3 regions of the Leucobacter faecis genome follow, and region 1 is predicted to be linked to each of the others. Evidence: predicted binding sites of a transcription regulator. Region 1 holds the regulator's gene; each other region holds the start of a gene.
What was found. Region 1 encodes LexA, which represses DNA repair genes until DNA is damaged. Its sites were predicted from a motif close to TCGAACANNTGTTCGA; they were not measured.
Positions count from the first base shown of each region.

Region 2: a site for LexA is predicted at 1,708-1,723, ahead of uvrA (excinuclease ABC subunit UvrA). Genes of this name have one in related genera too.
Region 3: a site for LexA is predicted at 1,132-1,147, ahead of ruvA (Holliday junction branch migration protein RuvA). Genes of this name have one in related genera too.

Region 1 is NZ_JBTJEP020000002.1:150,964-158,627, reverse strand. Features, by position in the region: gene ACXR2T_RS02455 (uroporphyrinogen decarboxylase/cobalamine-independent methonine synthase family protein) at 1-824, shown strand, start outside; gene ACXR2T_RS02450 (methylenetetrahydrofolate reductase) at 821-1,747, shown strand; gene lexA (transcriptional repressor LexA) at 1,775-2,437, opposite strand; gene ACXR2T_RS02440 (hypothetical protein) at 2,691-3,119, shown strand; gene ACXR2T_RS02435 (histidinol-phosphate transaminase) at 3,172-4,251, shown strand; gene ACXR2T_RS02430 (DsbA family protein) at 4,299-5,066, shown strand; gene ACXR2T_RS02425 (cytochrome c biogenesis CcdA family protein) at 5,063-5,935, shown strand; gene hisB (imidazoleglycerol-phosphate dehydratase HisB) at 5,946-6,554, shown strand; gene hisH (imidazole glycerol phosphate synthase subunit HisH) at 6,551-7,183, shown strand; gene priA (bifunctional 1-(5-phosphoribosyl)-5-((5-phosphoribosylamino)methylideneamino)imidazole-4-carboxamide isomerase/phosphoribosylanthranilate isomerase PriA) at 7,241-7,664, shown strand, end outside.
Region 2 is NZ_JBTJEP020000004.1:133,346-141,009, forward strand. Features, by position in the region: gene uvrB (excinuclease ABC subunit UvrB) at 1-866, shown strand, start outside; gene ACXR2T_RS04940 (hypothetical protein) at 1,031-1,216, shown strand; gene uvrA (excinuclease ABC subunit UvrA) at 1,824-4,673, shown strand; gene uvrC (excinuclease ABC subunit UvrC) at 4,670-6,631, shown strand; gene rapZ (RNase adapter RapZ) at 6,628-7,506, shown strand; gene whiA (DNA-binding protein WhiA) at 7,572-7,664, shown strand, end outside.
Region 3 is NZ_JBTJEP020000016.1:19,949-27,612, forward strand. Features, by position in the region: gene leuA (2-isopropylmalate synthase) at 1-1,096, shown strand, start outside; gene ruvA (Holliday junction branch migration protein RuvA) at 1,201-1,812, shown strand; gene ruvB (Holliday junction branch migration DNA helicase RuvB) at 1,809-2,798, shown strand; gene yajC (preprotein translocase subunit YajC) at 2,892-3,323, shown strand; gene secD (protein translocase subunit SecD) at 3,375-5,102, shown strand; gene secF (protein translocase subunit SecF) at 5,105-6,127, shown strand; gene ACXR2T_RS12010 (RelA/SpoT family protein) at 6,191-7,664, shown strand, end outside.

The DNA.
Region 1 (7,664 bases):
GGTGGGCCGCCGACGACGTCAAGGCTGCCCGCTCGCTCACCACGCTGCCGCTGAAGCAAGCGGTTGTTTCGCCGTCGATGCTGTCGCTCATGTGGACTGACGACCTGGCCGGTTCATACACGCGCGCCGAATTTCTCGACCATGTTGTGGCGGGCTGCGCAGAAGACATTCGCCGCTCGTTTGCGGCCGGGGCCGCGCGCGTCACGATCGACTTCACCGAGGGGCGGCTTGCTCTGCGCCGTGACCTGCGCGCGCCCTGGGCGGGGCCCGCCGCGCTCAGCGGGTTTATCGAGCTGATGAACCGCGTGCTCGATTTGGTGCCTGCGCCCCTGCGCCAGGCGGTCGGTGTGCACACCTGCCCCGGCAACGATCACGACAGCGCGCACAGCGCCGACGTCGACTATGCCGAACTGATTCCCGAGCTGTTTCAGATCGAAGCTGGCTACTTTCTGGTGCAGGCCGCGGGTGAGTCTGATCCGGATCGAGTGGCCCGGCTCGTAGGCCGTCAGCTGCGCGACCTTGCTGCGGCCGGCGGGCGCACGCCGCGGGTACTCTTTGGTGTCACCGACCCCACGAACCCGAAGCTCGAAACTGATCGCGAAATTGCCGAACAGCTCGTGCGTGCGGCCCGATTCGTGCCCCCTGCACAGTTGGGTTCAACCGACGACTGCGGGTTCTCGCCGTACTTGATTGACGAGAAGCCCCGACACGGTTCACCCGACTTTGCGCGTGACGTCGCCTTTGCCAAGATTGCCGCGCGTGTGCGGGGCACAACGATTGCGAGTGCCGAACTCGCTGGACGCCCCGAGGAGGTGCTCGTATGAGCTCATCTGATACTCGCGCATCGGGTGACCTGCTGCTCACCGGCAGCGCGCCGACCAAGCCACGGTTTTCGTTTGAGGTGTTTCCGGCTCGCAGTGGTGCCGCGGCGCTTGCGCTCGGAAACGCGGTGCAGCATTTGGCCGCGGCGGGGCCCGACTTCATCTCGGTGACGTACGGTGCGAACGGGTCGCACCGAGGTGCTTCACTCGACCTGGTGAAGTATCTGCGTGATCACACGAATGCCCTACCGCTCGCACACCTCACGACGGTGGGCGAGACGCGCGAGGCCATTCTTGAAGCGATTCACGGCATCATGGACGCTGGCGTGCACGACTTTCTCGCGCTGCGGGGAGACCCACCGCGCGGGTCTAGCGAGTCTGATGCGGCCGTGGCCGGTTCGCTCAGCTCGCTCGAGCTCGTTGAACTGGTGGCACAGGCGAGGGCCGAGCGCCCGCCGTTCACGAGTGTGGGGCGCACGTGCGTCGCGGCCTACCCCAACGGGCATGCGCTGTCGCGTTCTCGCGCCGAGGACGTTGACTGGCTCGTGGCGAAGCAGGAAGCAGGCGCACAGTTTGCGATCACGCAACTGTTCTTTTACGCCGACGAATACCTCGCGTTCGTGGCCGATGCCCAGCGCGCAGGGCTTACGATTCCGGTGTTGCCGGGCCTCATGCCGGTGGCGACAGCGGCACAGCTGCGCAAGGTCGCCGAGCTGGCGGGCCGCCCGGCGCCCTCAGAGCTGATGCGCGCAATCGAAGAAGCTGGCGGTTATGCACCAGAGCTCGGGGTTGAGCACACCATCGAGCTGTCTCGCGAGTTGCTTGACGGCGGGGCGCCCTCCCTGCATCTCTACACGTTCAACCGTCACGAGCGTGTGCTCGCGGTGCTGCGAGAGCTTGACCTGCTATCGCCCGCGCTGGTCTAGCGGGGGCCGAGGAGTGGTCGCGGGCTGCTAGATCGAGCGCAGCACCGCGACCACTTTGCCGAGGACCTCGGCGTGGTCACCCAGGATCGGCTCGAACGCGCTATTGCGGGGCAAAAGCCAAGTGTGGCCGTCGCGACGTCGAAACACTTTGACGGTCGCTTCGCCGTCGATCATGGCGGCTACGATATCGCCGCTGGTCGCTTCGCGTTGCTGACGAACGACAACGAAGTCTCCGTCACAAATCGCGGCGTCAACCATCGAATCGCCCACCACCTTGAGCATGAATACCGTGCCGTTGCCTACGAGCTGCCGGGGCAGCGGCATGATCTCTTCCACCTGCTGGTCAGCAGTGATCGGTACGCCGGCCGCAATCTGCCCGACGAGTGGCACGAAGGCAGTCTCTTCAGCTGACACGGGAGTGTCGACCGGGGGCTCGTCCACGGTGGGGCTCACGAGAATTTCGAGCGCGCGCGGGCGGTGGGGGTCCCGCCGAATGCAGCCCGCCAACTCGAGTCGGTTGAGCTGGTGGGTGACGCTCGAAAGTGACGAAAGCCCCACGGCGTCGCCGATCTCTCGCATGCTCGGTGGATACCCGCGCGTGGTTACCGAACTGACAATGTACTCGAGAATAACGCGCTGTTTCGCGGTCAGCCGGTCTAAGCGCTCTAACCGTTCTGCATTGGTGACCATGATGTCGACTCCTCGTTGCTGTGCTTCGCGGCAGGCGGGCTGTCGACGTCAGTGTCGGAGGTGCCTGCTTGAGTGCTCTCGTTGGTTCGAAAGCTTACCCGGCTTTGGTGCGACCCGCCAAACAAGTGTTCGAGAATTCCGTGCGCAAGTTTGGTGAAGATCGAACGAAGGGGTTGCGGTTTCGATATATCGAAGTTATATTCGAAAGCGATGTTCGCCCGTGTGGTGAACGCTCGATTGAAGGGAAATGACAATGAGTGCAGCAGTGACGCAGGTACCCATCATTCAGAGGGCACAAGCGGGCGCAGTCGCGCCCGCGGCGCGAGTGGCGCCCGTGCGTATTCGACTCACACGCCGGGGCCGCGTCGTCTTTGGCGGACTTGCAGCGTGTGCGGTGGCGGCATCGTTTGCCCTGGTGGCGACTCTTGGTGCACCGCAAGCTGTGGCGTCTGGGGAACCCAGTGGTGCTGAGTTTGGGTACATTGTGGCGGCGCCGGGAGCTTCGCTGTGGCAGCTGGCAACCGAGCTCGACCCGGCGATGGATCCCCGCGAGTTGGTGGCAGAGATCATTCAGCTCAACCAGCTACGCGGCGCCGACATCGCGGCGGGTCAGCCCATTGCGGTGCCGCTGCGCTATGGCGACAGCGGTTCGGTGATGGCCGCTGAGGAACTGGGGCTGTAGCCTGGCGTAGCATCTGGCGGGCAGCGCTGCTCGCCCTCTATAGACTGGCTGCGTGACCAGTTTGAGTGATCTTCCCCTCCGTGCCAATCTCGTGGGTAAGCGGCCCTATGGCGCTCCGCAAGACCCGGTTCCCGTGAGCTTGAATGTGAATGAGAACACGCACCCCATTCCCGACGAGGTTGTCGCAGACATCACCGCGGCGCTCGAAGTTGCCGTGCGCACGGCAAACCGGTACCCGGATCGCGAGTTCGACGGCCTGCGAGTAGCGCTAGCCGGCTACCTGGGGCATGGCCTCACAGCAGAGCAGCTGTGGGCCGCGAATGGTTCCAACGAGGTGCTGCAGCAGGTGCTGCAGGCCTTCGGTGGGCCCGGCCGCACCCTACTGAGCTTCACCCCAACCTATTCGATGTACCCGCTGCTGGCCGATGGCACTGACACTGGCTGGATCGCGGTGCCGCGGCCCGAGGGGTACCGACTGGCAGCCGATGATGTACGTGCGGCGCTCACCGAGCACCAGCCCAGCATCGCGATTCTGTGCGGCCCCAACAACCCGACAGGAACACCGCTCGACCGCGACGTGATTCTCGCCGCGTATGACGCGTTCGACGGGATACTGATTGTCGATGAGGCATACTTTGAGTTCGACGGCGAACGAGAGAGCGCCGTCACGCTCCTTGAGGGGCGCCCGCGGCTCTTGGTATCGCGCACGATGAGTAAGGCGTTTGCATTTGCGGGGGTGCGTCTTGGTTACCTAGCCGCAGACCCCGCCGTCATCGATGCCTTGCGCCTCGTGCGCCTGCCCTACCACCTGTCAGCCCTCACGCAGGCAGCGGCCACCACCGCGATCAAGCATGCGGCAACCATGCTGGCCACGGTTGCCGATATTCGCACTCAGCGCGACAGGCTCGGTTCGGCGCTGTCTGCGCTGGGCTACCGTGTGCATGAGTCGGGCGCCAACTTCTTGCTCGTCGGAGGTTTTGCCAACCCCGACGCGGTATTTGAGCAACTGCGTGCGCAGGGCATCCTGATCCGGAACCTGGGTATTGATGGACACCTGCGCATCACGGCCGGCACCGAGAGCGAGACGACCGCGGTGATCGACGCGATCACCGCGCTGACGCCTCAGAGCTAACGGGGCTCTCAGCGTCGCTGCACACACGCGGCGATAGGGTGCTGGGTATGCCTACAGCGCCCGAAGCCATGCCCCGCCACGTGCTCGAACGCCAGCTGCGCACGTCGCGGCTCGTTAATGTGATTCTTGCGGTGGTAGCCGCCCTCGCCCTCGTGTTTGGGGCGGTGCAATGGTCACAGAGTTCTGGCGCGGGCCAGGGCGCTGCAGCAACTCCGCAAGCGGGGGCGCAGACGGGTGAACAGGCCGAGGGTGAGTCGCAGGGTGCCCAGCTCGAGCGGCGAATCGACGGTGACCCGATGGCCATCGGTGACATCGACGCACCCGTCGTAATGACCGAGTGGGTCGACCTGCGCTGCCCCTACTGCGCCGTGTTTACGCGCGACACGCTGCCCGACGTGATCAAAGAGTACGTTGACGCGGGCAAGGTCCGCATCGAAATGAACGACGTCGCCTTCTTCGGTGAAGAATCCCTGCGAGCATCTGCCGCGGCACGCGCCGCGGCAGAACAGGGTCGCTACTTTGAATTCATCGACGCGATCTACCAGGCAGCGCCAGAGTCGGGGCACCCCGACCTTACGGCAGACGAACTGCTGGGGCACGCCAAGACGGCCAAGGTGCCAGACCTTGCACAGTTTAAGAAAGACATGGCCCGCGAAGATCTGCGAGCAGCGGTGTCAACCGACACCGAGCGTGCCAGCCAGCTCGGCGTGACGGGTGTGCCGTTCTTTGCCGTGGGTGGGCAGGGCGTGAGTGGTGCCCAACCCATCGAGACATTTCGCCAGTTTCTAGATGGGGCCGTCGGAGTAGCTCAGTGAACCTCACCCTCGCCGGTGCGTTCTTAGGAGGGGTGCTCACTCTGCTGAGCCCGTGCTCGGTGATGCTCCTACCCGCATTTTTTGCTTACGCGTTCACGAGCACGGGCGCGCTGCTCGCACGCACGGGGGTCTTTTTCTTGGGGCTTGCGACCGCGCTCGTGCCGCTGGGCCTCCTCGCAGGCACGGTCGGGGCCTGGGTGAGCACGAATCGATTTGAGCTTGTCAGTGTCGCGTCGATTGTGGTGATGGTGCTCGGGCTGGTGTTGCTGATTGGTGTGCCGATGCCCGGGGTGATGCGCCAGCGGGGGCCCGAGAGCGCCTCTGCCGTTGCGGTGTTTGCGCTCGGTGCGGTGTACGGGCTCGCCGGCGTGTGCGCGGGCCCGCTGCTGGGCGCTGCGCTGTCGTTTGCGGCGTTTGGGGGCAGCGCGGCGTTTGGGGGAGTCGTGCTGCTCGTCTTCGCGGCCGGCATGACGTTGCCGCTCTTCGTGCTCGCGCTCGTGTGGAACAGGGTGCCCGCCGTGCGGGGGCTCGTGCGGCCGCGTGAGCTGCGCATAGGTAAGTGGCGCAACGCGTGGACCAATGTGATTGGCGGCGCGCTGACCATTTTGATCGGTGCGCTGCTGTTTGTTACGCGCGGCACCACCACGCTCGGCGGGCTCGTCGGGGCCACCACCCAGGCAAAGCTCGAAGCCGACGTGCTGCGCGTAACCGAGGCCGTGCCGAACTGGGCCGTAGCGGTGGTGTTCATCCTTCTCGCGGGAACCTGGGCCGCGACTGTGGTGCTGCGCCGGGGTCAGACCGCTACTGCCGATCCGGCGGCCGAGCCAGCAACCCTGCCCGTGGCCGAGCGAGCAGGCGAAGCTGAGTAGACTGGGGAGTATGTCCGCAGCATCACGAACAGCGTCGCTCGAGCGTGTCACGAGCGAATCGCAGATTACCGTCTCAGTCAACCTTGATGGCACCGGCGAAGCCGATGTCGAAACCGGTGTTCCCTTCTTCGATCACATGCTCACCGCGTTCGCGCGGCACTCGCTCACCGATCTCACGGTGCGAGCAACGGGTGACGTGCACATCGATGTTCACCACACCGTCGAAGACACCGGCATCTTGCTGGGTCAGGCGCTGCTTGAAGCGCTCGGTGACAAAAGCGGCATCTCGCGCTATGGCGACGCACTCGTGCCGCTCGACGAAGCACTCGCACAGGCGGTCGTTGATATTTCAGGGCGCCCGTACCTCGTGCACTCGGGTGAGCCGGCCGGTTTCGAATTTCACCTGATCGGTGGGCACTACACGGGTTCGATGGTGCGGCACTTCTTCGAAGCACTCGTGCTCAACGCGCGCCTCACCGCGCACATCAAGCTCATTGAGGGCCGTGACCCGCACCACATCGCAGAGGCTGAGTTCAAAGCTTTTGCGCGCGCCTTCCGCGTCGCAAAAGCGAAAGATCCCCTCGTGAAGGGGATTCCGTCCACGAAGGGTGCTCTGTGACACGCAAGCGCGTGGTCGTACTCGACTACGGCTCAGGCAACGTGCACTCCGCGGTGAAGGCACTCGCGGCCGCTGGGGCAGACGTGACACTCTCGCGTGACCCGAAGCTGGTGGCAGAAGCAGATGGCCTGCTTGTGCCGGGAGTGGGCGCCTTTGGCGCGGTCATGCAGCAGCTGCGCGCAGTGCGCGGCGACGAAATGATTGAACGCAGGCTCGCGGGGGGCCGACCGGTGCTTGGCATCTGTGTCGGGCACCAGGTGATGTTCGCGCGTGGCATCGAGCGTGGCGAAGACACCGAGGGCCTCGATCAATGGCCCGAGACCGTGCACGAGCTGCGCGCAGACGTGCTGCCCCACATGGGATGGAACACGGTCGAAGCGCCCGAAGACTCGGTGCTCTTTCACGGCATTCGTCATGAACGGTTCTATTTCGTACACAGCTGCGCCGCGACCGAGTGGTCGATCGAGGGGCGCGGTGAATCGACCAGGCCGCGCGTGACCTGGGGTGAACACGGCGAACGATTTGTCGCCGCCGTCGAAAATGGACCCCTCAGCACCACCCAGTTTCACCCCGAAAAGTCGGGGGAGGCCGGCATCCAGCTGCTGCGCAACTGGATTGCCACGCTATAACTCTTGCGCCGTGGCGCGCACCACACACGACACACCACTCACGAGGAGACATTCGAGATGACCGAGTTTGCCAATAGCCCCGGGCTCCAGCTGCTTCCCGCCATCGACATGGTTGACGGCAAGGCGGTGCGCCTCACACAGGGCGAGGCCGGCACCGAGACGAACTACGGCAGCCCCGTTGACGCGGCGATGGACTGGATCGACCAGGGCGCCGAGTGGATTCACCTCGTCGACCTCGATGCGGCATTTGGGCGCGGCTCTAACGTGTCAGTGGCGAAGAAGATCATGCGGCGCGCGGGCAGAGTGAAGATCGAGTTCTCGGGTGGTATTCGCGACGACGCCAGCCTCGAAGCAGCCCTCGAGATGGGCGCGAGCCGCGTAAACCTCGGCACGGCAGCGCTCGAGAACCCCGAGTGGACCCGCGCTGTCATCGCCCGCCACGGCGAGAAGATCGCCGTGGGGCTCGATGTGCGCGGCGAAG
Region 2 (7,664 bases), on a different contig from region 1:
ACGGCGTCGTCGAGCAGATCATTCGCCCGACCGGGCTCGTCGACCCCGAGATCATTGTGAAACCCTCTGAGGGACAGATTGATGACCTGCTCGAGGAGGTGCGGGCGCGCGCCGAGCGTGACGAGCGCGTGCTCGTGACCACGCTCACCAAGAAAATGGCGGAGCAGCTCACCACGTTTATGGAAGAGGCGGGCGTGCGCGTGCGCTACCTGCACTCCGACGTCGATACGCTGCGCCGCGTCGAACTGTTGACCGAACTGCGCGCCGGCGTCTACGACGTGCTCGTCGGCATCAACCTGCTGCGCGAGGGGCTCGACCTGCCCGAGGTGTCGCTCGTCGCGATCCTCGACGCAGACAAAGAAGGCTTCCTGCGTTCGTCGACGTCATTGATTCAAACGATCGGCCGTGCCGCGCGTAACGTCTCGGGCCAGGTGCACATGTACGCCGACAAGATCACACGCTCGATGCGCGAGGCGATCGACGAGACGACGAGGCGCCGCGAGATTCAGGTGGCGTACAACACCGAGCACGGCATCGACCCGCAGCCGCTGCGCAAGAAGATCGGCGACATCACCGAGATGCTGGCGCGCGAAGCCGCCGACACCGAAGATGTGCTCTCGCGCTCGGGCGCGCACGCACAGCGCAAGGGTGGTTCACCGCAGCGCGCCAAGGGCAAGGCAGCGGCGCGCGCCGGGGCGATCGCGGGCGAAGGAGCCGAAAAGCTGGAGACGCTCATCTCGGAGCTGACCGAGCAGATGCTGGCCGCGGCCGACGAGCTGAAGTTCGAGCTCGCCGCGCGGCTACGCGACGAGGTGTCAGAACTGAAGCGCGAGCTGCGCAGCATGGACGCGGCGGGGCATCTGTAAGGCAGAAAGTCAACAGCGCTCGCCGCAGGGCACCCGGGGCGAGCGCTGTTGGAATGACCGTAGCGAGTCGCTCACAGGCGCAGGTTTGATGCGGATTCGACCCGTTCTCCACAGATTCCCTAAACCCCCTTATGTGCGACTGTCGCGTGAGTCACACTTGGGGCATGTCTGAATCAACCTATTCACGGGGACGCGCAAACCGGCTGCTTGCTGCGGCGTCACTCACGGACGAGGAATTTTGGGAGGCCACCGCCTACCTTTCGACCCGGTTTGACCGGCGCAGCGACGACCTTGACATACGCTCCGACGACGGTGCGCCTCAAATCCTGGATGACTGTATGACTGGATGACTGGATGCGGCACGCGCGTTTGCGTGTGCCCGACTTCAAGCTTTGGGCGTCGGCTGCAGTATCGAAGTTTTCTTTAGCTCCGAAATGTGGCTGCACCTGCCAGACGACTGGTGCCGCTTTCGCATTTTGCAGGAGAACGAATCGGGGCGTTCTGATCCGGCATGGGAGCCCGCGTTTGCGAATCTGATCGAGGTAGAACTGTTGCCGCGCGTGCCGATGCTTGAAGAAGATGCTCATTTTGACGACCAGGGTCGAGCGCAAGCGGGCGATGAGGTGTCAGAGGACGATATGACGCTTTCTCTTTGGGTGATACTGCGCAAGCTAGAAGTGCGTTCTGACTTGAAGCGGATGTGTCACCACGTCATCGCCAGTGCGCGGTATGCGGTCGATTCTGATACGCGCAGACTTTTCGAGCGCTTGCAGGCTACGAGAAGAATTCGGCAGGGCGGGACGGGTCGGAGTGGCGTGATTGGGGACCGTGCGCAACCGAATAGGAAATATGTTCGACCATTCAGGCCCGGCGGCATAAGATAGAGCGGTGACCTCGCGAAGCACTCAAGCCAGCCCCACTCCCGTTCGTTCCTCTGCCGCGCACGCGCAGATTAGCGTGCAGGGAGCGCGGGTGCACAACCTGCAAAACGTCGACCTTAAGATTCCACGCGACTCGATGGTTGTGTTTACGGGGCTCTCGGGCAGCGGCAAGTCGAGCCTCGCGTTCGACACTATCTTTGCTGAGGGGCAGCGGCGTTACGTCGAGTCCCTCAGCGCCTACGCGCGCCAGTTTCTTGGCCAGGTCGACAGGCCAGACGTCGACTTTATTGAGGGCTTAAGCCCCGCGGTCTCGATCGATCAGAAATCGACCAACCGCAACCCGCGCTCAACGGTCGGCACGATCACCGAGATCTACGACTATATGCGCCTGCTGTGGGCGCGCATCGGCGTGCCCCACTGCGCCCAGTGTGGCGAGAAGATCGCGTCGCAGACCGTGCAGCAGATCGCAGATCAGCTCATGGAACTGCCCGAGCGCACCAGGTTCCAGGTGCTCGCGCCCGTCGTGGTGAAGAAAAAGGGCGAGTTTGTAGAGCTCTTCCAAGAGCTTGCTGCAAGCGGCTACTCGCGCGCGATTGTCGACGGCGAGCTCGTGCAGCTGTCTGACCCGCCCAAGCTCAAGAAGCAGGTCAAGCACGAGATCTCGGTCGTGATCGACCGGCTCGTCGCGGGCCCCGACGTGCTCGGCCGCCTCACTGACTCCCTCGAAACCGCGCTGAAACTGGCGGGCGGCATCGTCACGATCGACTATGTCGATCTCGATGCCAAGGCTCCGGATCGCACGCAGCAGTACTCCGAGCACCTGTCGTGCCCCAACCAGCACCCCGTGCAGCTCACCGAAATCGAGCCGCGCACGTTCTCGTTCAACGCTCCGTTTGGCGCGTGCGGCACCTGCTCGGGCCTCGGCACCAGCATGTCAGTGGACGAAGACCTGGTGCTGGGGGACCCCGAGCTCGCGATCACTGAGGGTGTCATCGTGCCGTGGACGAGCCAGGGCAAGAGCCTGTACCAGTACTACGAGAAGCTACTCGTGGGGCTTTCGAACGACCTAGAATTTTCGCTCGATACGCCGTGGAGCGAGCTGCCCGAAGACGTAACGCAGGCCGTGCTCTACGGCAACAACTTCAAGGTGAACGTGCGGTGGAAGAACCGCTTTGGCCGCGAGGTGAAGTACAGCTCGGGCTTCGAGGGTGTGATCCCGTTCATTGAGCGGCAGTACGCCGAAGCCGAGAGTGACACGAAGCGTGACAGGTGGCGCGAGTTTCTGCGCGAGGTACCGTGCCACGCCTGCCACGGTCAGCGGCTCAAGCCCGAGGTGCTTGCGGTTACCGTCAACGACGAGTCGATCGCGCAGGTCGGCGAGTTCAGCCTTGAAAACGCGAAGCGCTTCTTTGACGAGGTCACGCTCACCGAGCGGGAAGCGAAGATCGCCGCACAGGTGCTGCGCGAGATCCGGCTTCGCTTTGACTTCTTGATCGAGGTGGGCCTCGGCTACCTGACCCTTGCCCGCGGTGCGGGCACGCTGTCGGGCGGCGAAGCGCAGCGCATTCGCCTGGCTACTCAGATCGGATCGGGCCTCACCGGCGTGCTCTACGTGCTCGACGAGCCCTCTATCGGCCTGCACCAGCGCGACAATCGGCGCCTCATCGAAACCCTCATTAAGCTGCGCGACCTCGGCAACACCCTGATCGTGGTTGAGCATGATGAAGAAACGATTGAGGCGGCCGACTGGATCGTCGACATTGGGCCGGGGGCCGGTGTCGAGGGCGGCACGGTCGTGCACTCGGGGGAGTACGCCGAGCTGCTCGATAACACGCGCTCGATTACCGCTGATTACCTGTCTGGTAGGCGCGAGATCGAGACGCCGAAGAAGCGACGTAAACGTGACAAGCAGCGCGAACTCAAAGTTGTGGGTGCTCGCTCCAACAACCTGCAGAGCGTCGACGCCGTGTTTCCGCTCGGCATCATGACGGCCGTGACGGGAGTGTCTGGCTCGGGCAAGTCCACGCTCGTGAACGACATCCTCTACCGCGTGCTCGCCAACCAGCTCAACGGTGCACGGCTCGTGCCCGGCAAACACACGCGCGTCACCGGACTCGACCACCTCGACAAGGTCGTGCATGTCGACCAGGCTCCCATCGGGCGCACCCCGCGCTCGAACCCCGCGACCTACACGGGCGTATTTGACAAGATCCGCAACCTCTTTGCAGAGACCCCCGAGGCGAAGACCCGCGGCTACCTGCCAGGTCGCTTCAGTTTCAACGTGAAGGGCGGCCGGTGCGAGGCATGCTCGGGCGACGGCACCCTCAAGATCGAGATGAACTTTCTGCCCGACGTGTATGTGGCGTGCGAGTCGTGCGGCGGCAAGCGCTATAACCGCGAGACCCTGCAGGTGCGATACAAGGGCAAGAACATCTCTGAGGTGCTCGACATGCCCATCGCGGAGGCCGAGAAGTTCTTTGAGCCGATCTCGTCGATTCACCGTTTCATGAAGACGCTCGTTGACGTGGGGCTCGGTTATGTGCGCCTTGGGCAGAGCGCGACGACGCTCTCGGGTGGTGAAGCGCAGCGCGTAAAGCTCGCCACCGAGCTACAGAAGCGCTCGAACGGTCGCAGCATCTATGTGCTCGACGAGCCCACGACGGGCCTGCACTTCGAAGACGTACGCAAGCTGCTGCTTGTGCTCAATGGTCTGGTTGACAAGGGCAACACGGTCATCACCATCGAGCACAACCTCGACGTGATCCGCAGCGCTGACTGGGTCATTGACCTCGGCCCCGAGGGTGGCTCGGGCGGCGGCATGATCATCGCAGAGGGCACACCAGAGCAGCTCGCGAAGCACCCCGAAAGCCACACCGGCAGGTTCTTGGCAGAGGTGCTGCACGGGCGGGCGAAAGCGTCGGCGTGAGCGACGCTCCCGCGACCGGTATTTTTGGGCAGATCGACCGGCGTCACGAGTTTCGCCCTGCCCAGGGTGAGATTCCCGTTAGCCCGGGGGTCTACCGGTTCAGTGACCGTCACGGTCGTGTGCTGTATATCGGCAAGGCCAAGAACCTGCGCGCGCGCCTGTCGAACTACTTTCAGCCGCTGCATGCGCTGCAGCCCCGCACCCAGCGCATGTTGGCGCTCGCGGCGCGCGTGGACTGGACAGTCGTCGCTACCGACACCGAGTCGCTCGTGCTCGAGCACACCTGGATCACCGAGTTTAAGCCGCCGTTCAACGTGCAGTTTAAAGACGATAAGACGTACCCCTACCTCGCGGTCACGCTGCGAGAGGAGGCCCCCCGGCTGATCATTACCCGCAACGAGAAAATCAGAGGTGCGCGCTATTTCGGGCCGTACCCCAAGGTGTGGGCGCTCAAAGAGACGACGGCGCTGTTGCAGCAGGCGTTTCCCATTCGTACCTGCAACGACGCCGACTACAAGCGCGCCATGCGCTCAGGAAAACCCTGTCTCGCCGGGCAAATCGGCCGCTGCGCGGGCCCCTGCTCGCAGCTCACCACGATCGAAGAGCACCGTGCCCGGGTCGAAGAACTCGTCGCCTTCTTGAACGGCGGCGACCAAAGCCACCTGCGAGTGCTGCAGCGCAGCATGCGCGACGCTGCGGCCGAACAGCGCTACGAAGATGCGGCGCGCCTGCGCGACCAGGCGAGCGCGGTCGAGCACGTGCTCGAAAAGAACGCGATCGTGCTCGCGCACGACGTGAACGTCGACGTGTTTGGGCTGCGCTCAGACGAACTGGCGGCTGCCGCGCACCAGTTCATCGTGCGCGGCGGCCGGATCCGGGGCGAACGCAGCTGGATCGTCGATGTCGAGCTCGATGATTCGCCCGCGACGCTGCTTGAACAGGTGATCCAGTCGGCCTATGACGGCGACCGGGTGCCGCCCGCGCAGGTGCTCGTGCCGCGAGGGCCCGCGAACCAGCCCGAGCTCGAGGCAGCGCTCAGCGCACGCAGGCCTCGCGGTGGCAGAGTGAGCGTGCACGTGCCCGAGCGCGGTGACAAGGCGCAGCTGCTCGAACGCGCGGTGCTCAACGCGGGGGAGCACCTCATTCGGTACAAGCTGAAGCGTGCGGCCGATATTACGGCCCGCACCGACGCGCTCGCAGAGTTGCAGCAGGCACTCGATATGACCGAACCGCCGCTGCGCATTGAGTGCATCGACGTATCGCACCTGCAGGGCACGGGAGTCGTGGCTTCGCTCGTGGTGTTTGAAGACGGGCTGCCCGCAAAGGGCGCCTATCGCAAGTACCGCATCGAAGAAACGACCGACGACACTGACTCGATCTATCAGGTGGTCTCGCGCCGGGCCGCGCAGCTGAACCAGGCTCGTGAGGCGGGCGAAGCGCCCACCGGAATCTATCGTGACAGGCCGCAGCTGCTCATTGTCGACGGTGGCGAACCGCAGGTCAAAGCCGCCGCCCGCGCGCTCGCAGAAGCCGGCATCGATGATGTTGCGCTGTGCGGCATCGCGAAGCGCCTCGAAGAGGTGTGGTTGCCCGCCGATCCGTTCCCCGTGATCCTGCCGCGCACGAGCGAGGCGCTGTTTCTTGTGCAGCGCGTGCGTGACGAAGCGCACCGCTTCGCCATCACCTTCCAGCGGCAGCGTCGCAGTACCGCGATCACCAGTCAGCTCGCCGAGGTGCCGGGGCTCGGGCCCAAACGGGTGGCAGCGCTGCTCAAACACTTTGGGTCAGTTGCCCGACTGCGCGCCGCTTCACGCGAAGAACTGGGCTCCGTGCCGGGCCTCGGACAAGCGCTTGCAGATGCAGTTCTTAGCCACCTGAGTGAAACCGGCGCGCGCGACGGCGCAGCTGACGCTAAGATTGACGAAGCATTAGAAACGAACGAGGGAGGTGCTGAGTGAACGAGACGGTCTCAAAACAGGAGATTCTTATCGTCACCGGCATGTCTGGTGCCGGTCGCAGCACCGTCGCCAACACCCTTGAGGACCTGGGCTGGTACGTCGTAGACAACCTCCCGCTGGCCATGTTGAAGACGCTCGCAGACATGGCCGACCGCTCAGGAGGTGCGCTACCGCGCATTGTGGCGGTCATTGACGTGCGTGGCCGCGACCTGTTTGCAGATATTCAAGCGACCGTGACGCAGCTGCGTGAGTCCGCCACCGTGCGTGTCGTGTTTCTCGACGCGACAGACGAGATACTCGTACGCCGCTATGAGGCCGTGCGCAGGCCCCACCCGCTGCAGGGTGAATCGGGCAGCCTGCTCGAGGGAATCCGTCTCGAGCGTGAGCGGCTGCAAGAGCTGCGTGCGTCGAGTGATGTTGTGATCGACACGTCACGTTACAACGTGCACGATCTGTCGACGGCCACGCGCGAACTCTTCTCAGACGAAGATACGCCGGGCCTGCAACTGTCGGTCGTGAGCTTCGGCTTCAAGTATGGTGCTCCCACCGACGTCGACCTGATGGCCGACATGCGCTTTCTGCCCAATCCTTTCTGGGAGCCCGACCTGCGGGCGCTAACCGGCGTTGATGCCGAGGTGAAAGACTATGTACTCAGTCGCGATGGCGCGGCAGAGTTCCTCGACCACTACGTCGCGGCGCTCACGCCAGTTCTCGCGGGATTCCAGCGCGAAAACAAAAGGCATGCGTCGCTCGCAGTCGGCTGTACCGGCGGTAAGCACCGTTCGGTGGCGACGGCCCGTGAATTAGCGGATCGCCTCGCCGGGCTTCCGGGCGTCAGCGTGAGTCTGCGTCACCGCGACCTCGGTCGCGAATAAGACGCGTTCGCGTTCACGCCCGCCCCGTTTCTTTTTCGCCTTCCTGTTTGAGAGGATCCCTATTCGTGCTGTCTACCCCCGAGGTTAAGAACGAGCTCGTTCGCGTCCAGGTGCAACGCACCAGCGAGCGCATGGCTGAGGTCGCGACCGTTTTGCGG
Region 3 (7,664 bases), on a different contig from region 1:
CGTGTACGCCGACTCGATCGAGTGGATGAGCCGGCACCTGAACCACCGCGAGAATGTGATCCTGTCGCTGCACCCGCACAATGACCGCGGCACCGCCGTGGCTGCCGCTGAGCTCGGGTATCTCGCCGGCGCAGACCGCATCGAGGGTTGCCTCTTCGGGAACGGTGAGCGCACGGGCAACGTCGACCTTGTCGCGCTCGGCATCAACATGTTCACGCAGGGCATCGACCCGCAGATCGACTTCTCACGCCTCGACGAGGTGCGCCGCACCGCTGAGTACTGCAACCAGCTGCGCGTGCCCGAGCGTAGTCCGTGGGCGGGCGACCTCGTATACACCGCGTTCTCGGGATCGCACCAAGACGCGATCAAAAAGGGTTTCGAGCGCATGGCGCAAGACGCTGAGGCTGCCGGAGTCTCGATCGACGACATCGAGTGGGCCGTGCCTTACCTGCCGGTCGATCCGAAGGACCTGGGGCGTTCGTACGAGGCCGTGATTCGCGTGAACTCGCAATCGGGTAAGGGTGGTGTCGCATACCTGCTGAAGACCGATCACGCTCTCGACCTGCCGCGTAGGCTGCAGATCGAGTTCAGCGCGGTCGTGCAGAACGTGACCGATTCTGAGGGCGGCGAAGTGTCGAGCGAGTCGATCTGGAGCATCTTCCAAGACGAGTATCTGCCTGTCGCGCTGGCAGAAGGCGGCGACGCCGCGGGCGAGCAGTGGGGCCAGTACGAACTGTTTCGCACGCAGACGACGAGCGCGGGCGACGGCGTCACCGAGCTTTCAGCCGACTACCGTGACGGCTCTGAACGCAAGCAGCTCACCGCTCGCGGCAATGGCCCCGTTGACGCGTTTATTAACGCCCTCAACGATGATGGCCATGCGGTCACGCTGTTCGACTACGTCGAGCACGCCATGAGCTCGGGCGGCGACGCCGTCGCGGCAGCCTACGTCGACCTCGAGGTTGACGGCCAGCGCCTGTGGGGCGTCGGGATCGACGCCGACACGAGCCGCGCGACCCTCAAGGCTATTGTGAGCTCGGTGAACCGCGCTGTGCGCAACGCCTCGGCCAAGGAGCCCGTCGCCGCCACGGCGTAGCGACTCTTGCACCGGCATGACGCCGCGCCGTGCGTTCGGATTTTTGTTCGAACACGCGGCGCGGCGTCGCTGCATATGTCGGGGATGCAACATAGGGTAGGCGTGTGATTGCATCGTTGTCTGGGCCCGTACTGTCGTCGGGCGCCGGTTGGGCCGTGGTTGGTGTGGGCGGTATTGGCATGCGCGTTGAGCTGCCCAGTGGGCGCGTGTCGCAGGCCACAGTGGGGGAGTCGCTCACCGTGCACACCTCGCTCGTGGTGCGCGAGGACTCGCTCACACTCTTCGGTTTTCACACTCAAGATGAGCTCGAAGTGTTTGGCCACCTCATTGGCGTCACCGGTGTCGGCCCGCGCAGCGCACTCGGTGTGATCTCTGCCCTCACGCCAGCCGAGATCTCACGCGCGGTCGCCGCAGAGGACGAGAAGGTGTTTCGTAAGGTCTCGGGCATCGGCCCCAAAACCTCAAAGCTCATCGTGATCTCACTTGCCGGCAAACTCGAAGGCCTCGCCCTCGAGGGTGAGGCTGCGGCGGCCGTCGATGATGCCACCGCACACGTCGCGGCGGTGCAGGAGGGCCTCATGGGGCTCGGCTGGAATGAGAACGCGGCCAAGGCGGCTGTCGAAGACGCCGTCGCGGCGGGCGCCCCCAGTGACAGTGCCGGCCTACTTCGCGCGGCCCTCGCCCTGCTTCAGGCCGCTAAGGGCGGCACGCGATGACGGGCGAACTGTCGGCACAGGCTGCGCCCTCAGAGCAGGGTTATGAGGGCGCGCTGCGCCCTGCGACGCTGTCTGAGTTTGTGGGCCAGGCGAAGGTGCGCAAGCAGCTGGGCCTGCTGCTCAATGCCGCTTCCATGCGCAATCACACGCCGGATCACATCTTGCTTGCGGGCCCGCCCGGGCTCGGGAAGACCACGCTGTCAATGATCGTCGCCGCCGAGGTCGATAAGCCGCTGCACCAAACTTCTGGGCCCGCTATTCAGCACGCTGGAGATCTCGCGGCCGTGCTCTCTGCGCTCACCCCCGGTGAAGTGCTGTTCATTGACGAGATACACCGCATGGCCCGCAGTGCCGAGGAGATGCTCTACCTCGCGATGGAGGACTTCAAGGTCGACATCATGGTCGGCAAAGGCGCGGGCGCGACCTCAGTGCCGCTCGAGCTGTCGCCGTTCACTCTTGTGGGGGCGACAACCCGCGCGGGCCTTCTGCCGAACCCACTGCGCGATCGGTTTGGTTTCACAGCTCACCTCGAGTTCTACTCAGACGACGAGCTCACGAGCGTGGTGACACGGGCGTCACGCCTGCTTGGCTTTGAGGTGTCTGAGGTGGGGCTTGAAGAGATTGCCAGGCGCTCACGCGGTACACCGCGTATTGCGAACAGGCTGCTGCGCCGCGTGCGCGACTACAGCCTCGTACACGACCTGCCGGGCGACACCGCCGCGGTGCAAGCGGCGCTTGCGCTCTATGACGTTGACGCGCACGGCCTCGATCGCCTCGACCGTGAAGTGCTCAAAGCCGTCGTTGAACGGTTCGAGGGAGGCCCGGTGGGCCTCTCGACCCTCGCGGTGTCTGTTGGAGAAGAAGCCGAGACCATCGAAGCGGTGGTAGAGCCGTTTCTCGTGCGCGCTGGATTGCTCACGCGCACACCGCGAGGCAGGGTAGCAACGAGGCTCGGATTCGAGCACGTCTTGGGTCACGCAGCTTAACGCGGGGTGGCTGCGGCGAGCTGCCAGCTAAATCACGATAGGCTGGGGAAATCTGTGCCCCGCGTGCGTGCACGCTCACTGGAAGGACCTCCCTTGGACCCGATTACCCTCATGATGTTCGCGCTCATCGCAGTGATGATCTTCTTCATGTTCCGCAACAGCAAGAAGCGTCAGCGTACGATGCAGGAGCTGCAGAACAACATGCGCCCGGGAGCCGAGGTGATGCTCCAGTCGGGTATCTACGGCACGCTCGAGGACATTGACGAAGAGACCAACCGCGCCACGATTCGCAGCGGTACCACGACGCTCGTGGTGCACCGCAACGCGATCTCACAGGTCGTTACCCCCGTTGAAGGGGCCGACGCCCAGGCCGAGACCGGCAGCCTCGCCCCCGACGATGACCCTGCATTTGGCGAGCACATTGCCGACACTAAGTCTGATGCCGATCAGAGCGCCGACGCTGGCGACGACTCGAACGAGAAGCCCGGCGACGAGCCCGGCGAAGAGACAAACCCCAAGGCGTAAGCCTCGGGGCGATCTCGGCATCCCCTCATTCCCTCATAGAAAGCAGTCACTGTGGCGTCGTCTCCCGCTGTGCGCAGGGCCCGTAAGTCCCTGATTTTCCTCCTTGTCCTTATAGTCGGTCTCGCCGGTCTCATCACCTACGGTGTGTTTCGCAGCGACGCGACATGGACACCTAAACTCGCCCTCGACCTGCAGGGCGGCACCCAGATTCTGCTTGCCGCAGAACAAACCGATGGCAAGGCCATTGCGGGTGAGCAGTTGCAGCAGGCCGTTTCGATCATTCGTCAGCGTGTTGACGCTGCTGGTGTCTCTGAAGCAGAGATCACCACGCAGGGCAGCCAGCACATCTCGGTTTCAATTCCCGGCAAGGCCGACGAGGCGACGCTGCAGCGCATTGAAGCGTCGGCGAAGCTCGACTTCCGCCCCGTGCTCGCGGTGGGTGTTGGTATCGACCTGACGAGCCTCGGGCAGTCGGGCGAAGACGCCGAAGGTGAAGACGCTGAAGCTGCGGCCGCTGAGAAGGCGGCGCAGGAGAAGGCCGCAGAGGGCCCCCTCGATCCGAGCCCGCTGCCGAAGGAGGCCGGTGACCTCGCGTGGGTGACCCCGGCCCTCCAAGCCAAGTTCGATACGTTCACCTGTGCGTCTGACGAAGCACTCGATGCGCGTGACTCGAAGGCGGACCGCCCGCTCATCACGTGTGATGACACTGGCACAGCGAAGTACCTGCTCGGCCCTGTTGAACTGAACGGTGCAGTCATCACCGACGCGACCGCGCAGATGGGTACCACCTCGACGGGCGCAACGACCGGTGAGTGGGTCGTGCAGATCACCATGAACAAGAAGGGCGCCGACAAGTTCGGCAAGATTAGCACGCGCCTGTTCGGTGCTCCCGAACCGCAGAACCAGTTCGCGTTCGTGCTTGACGGCAGCGTGCTTTCAGCCCCGACGATGCAGGGCCAGATTCTCGACGGCCGCCCTTCAATCAGCGGCTCGTTTACCCAGGACTCAGCTCAGGCACTCGCTGATCAGCTGAAGTTCGGTGCGCTGCCGATGGACTTCACCGTGCAGAGCCAGGAAGACATTTCGGCGACGCTCGGCACGAACCAGCTGTGGGCCGGCCTGTTGGCTGGTCTTATCGGTCTGGGCCTCGTGGTGATCTACTCGATCTTCCAGTACCGCGCGCTCGGCTCGCTGACGATCGCCTCGCTCGCGGTGGCCGGTGTGCTCACCTACCTGCTGCTCACGTTCTTCTCGTGGCGCCAGGGGTACCGACTCTCGCTCGCGGGCGTCGCCGGTATTATCGTGGCCGTCGGCTTCACGGCCGACTCGTTTATCGTCTACTTCGAACGTATTCGAGACGCGCTGCGCGATGGCTTCTCGATTGAGAACGCGGTTGAAAACGGATGGAAGAAGGCGTTCCGTACCGTTCTTGCTTCTGACGGTGTGAACTTCTTGGCGGCAGCCATCTTGTTCGTGCTCGCCGTGGGTAGCGTGAAGGGCTTCGCGTTTACGCTCGGCCTCACGACCCTCGTCGACATCATTGTTGTCGCGCTCTTCACACACCCGATGATGACGCTTCTTGCGCGCACCAAGTTCTACCAGTCGGGGCACAAATTCTCGGGCCTCGACCCGCAGGGCTTGGGTGCCGTCTACCGCGGCCGCGCCGCCTTCCGTGAGCCCGCCGCCGCGGGCAAGAAGAAGAACCAGAAGAGCGCCCGCGAAGCAGAACGCCGGCAGACCATCGCGGAGCGCAAGGCCGCCGCTGGAAAGGAGAGCTAACCATGGCTCGTTCATTCGCACAGTTTGGCAACGCGCTCTACACCGGTGAGAAGTCAATCAACTTCATCGGTAAGCGCCGCGTCTGGTACGTCGTCTCGACCGTGCTCATCGTGCTGTCACTCGTGGGCGTGCTCGCCCGCGGCGGCTTCGCCTTCGGCATCGAATTCACGGGCGGCAGCCAGTTCCAGGTACACCTCACCGAGGGTCAAGATCGGGATCCGGCGCTCGCTCAGAAGGCCGTAGAAAAGGTACTGCCGCAGAGCGCACCGCGTGTGAGCCAGGTGGGCCCCACAGACCTGCGCGTGCAGACGGAGGCGCTCAGCGAAGCCGATAACCGCGCGGTTACCGATGCGCTCGCAAAGCAGTACGACATTCAGCCCGACGAGGTCACGTACTCGTTCATTGGGCCGGCCTGGGGTCAAGACATCACCAAGCAGGCGGTCATCGCTCTGTTCGTGTTCTTGATTTTTGCGGCGCTCGTGATGGCGCTGTACTTCCGCACCTGGAAGATGTCGCTCGCCGCGATCATCGCACTGCTACACGACCTCGTGATCACTGCAGGCATCTACGGAGCCTCTGGTTTCGAGATTACCCCCGCCGCGATGATCGGGTTCCTCACGATTCTGGGCTACTCCCTCTATGACACCGTGGTGGTGTTCGACAAGATTCGCGAAAACACGACGAGCGACGCACTCAGTGAGCGCCAGACGTTTGGTGAGGCCGTGAACCTCGGCGTCAACCAGACCCTGGTGCGTTCGATCAACACCTCGGTGGTCGCGCTCTTGCCCGTCGGATCGATTCTCTTCATCGGTGCGTTTGTGTTGGGAGCGGGGACGCTGCGCGACATCTCGCTCGCACTGTTCATCGGTATCCTCGTGGGCGCTTACTCGACGATCTTCATTGCATCGCCTGTGTACGCGCACCTGCGCGAAAGCGAGCCGAGTGTGAAGCGTCACGATGAGAAGGCGTTGAAGCTGCGGGCGCAGGAGCAGGAGGCCGAAGAACCGGCCACCAGCGCGTCGTAGCCCGACAGTTCGCCCGAATTGCCGGGCGTGGTGTAGCGTTCAATCATCGCAAGGAGGTCTCAAGTGGTTTCAGACGTATCGCATGGCGGCACAGCCGCGCTGCGTCGACTTGTGCCCCGGATTTTTTCACGCGGCACCGCGCCCGGCGCGGTAGATCAACTCGTGCGCACTGTGCGCACGAACTATCCGCGCTCAGACCTGAGTGTTATCGAGCGCGCATATACGGTGGCGGAGCGCGCTCACCGCGGCCAGAAGCGGCGCAGCGGTGAGCCCTACATCACGCACCCGATCGCGGTCGCCCAGATTCTCGCAGAACTGGGCGTCGCACCGGTCGCCATAGCGGCCGCCCTGCTCCACGACACGGTAGAAGACACCGATTACACCCTCGACCAACTCACAGAAGAGTTTGGCGAAGAGATCGCGATGCTCGTCGACGGCGTCACGAAGCTCGACAAGGTGAAGTACGGCGACTCGGCCCAGGCTGAGACCGTGCGTAAGATGGTCGTCGCAATGTCAAAAGACATTCGCGTGCTCGTCATTAAACTCTCTGACCGACTGCACAATGCCCGCACCTGGGGATTCGTGCCGAGCGACTCGGCGAAACGCAAAGCGCAAGAGACGATCGAAATTTTCGCGCCGCTCGCGCACAGGTTGGGCATTCAATCCATCAAGTCAGAGCTCGAAGATCTCTCGTTCGCGGTGCTCAAGCCCAAGCTGTACGCCGAGATCGAAAACCTGGTCACTCAGCGCAACCCCGAACGCGAGAAAATCGTGGGCGAGGTGATCGCATCGATCGAAACAGATCTGCGCGACAGCAAGATCCGGGGCGAGGTTACGGGCCGCCCGAAAGAGCTGTATTCGATCTATCAGAAGATGATCGTGCGCGGTCGCGACTTCGACGACATCTATGACCTCGTGGGTATTCGCGTGCTCGTGAACTCAATTCGCGACTGCTATGGCGTGCTCGGTGCCGTGCACGCCCGCTGGACCCCCATTCCGGGCCGGTTCAAGGACTACATCGCGACCCCCAAATTTAACCTGTATCAGTCACTCCACACGACCGTGATCGGGCCAGATGGTCGCGCGGTCGAGATACAGATTCGTACCGTCGAGATGCACCAGCGCGCCGAGTACGGTGTTGCAGCGCACTGGAAATACAAGCAACGGCAGCAGGGCGCGCCCGGGCCAAGCTCCAATGACATGGCGTGGCTCGCGCACATTTCAGACTGGCAGGCAGAAACCGAAGACCCGAGCGAATTTCTCGATGCGCTGCGCTACGAAATCGGCGCGAAAGAGGTATACGTTTTCACCCCCAAGGGCCGAGTGATCGGGCTGCCCGCGGGCGGCACGACAGTCGACTTCGCCTACGCTGTGCACACTGAAGTGGGGCACCGCACGATGGGTGCGCGGGTGAACGGCAGGCTGGTGCCGCTCGAGACGCCGCTGCAAAACGGCGATGTCGTTGAGGTGTTCACCTCGAAGGATCAGGCTGCTGGCCCGAACCAGAGCTGGCTCACGTTCGTCAAGAGCAAGCGGG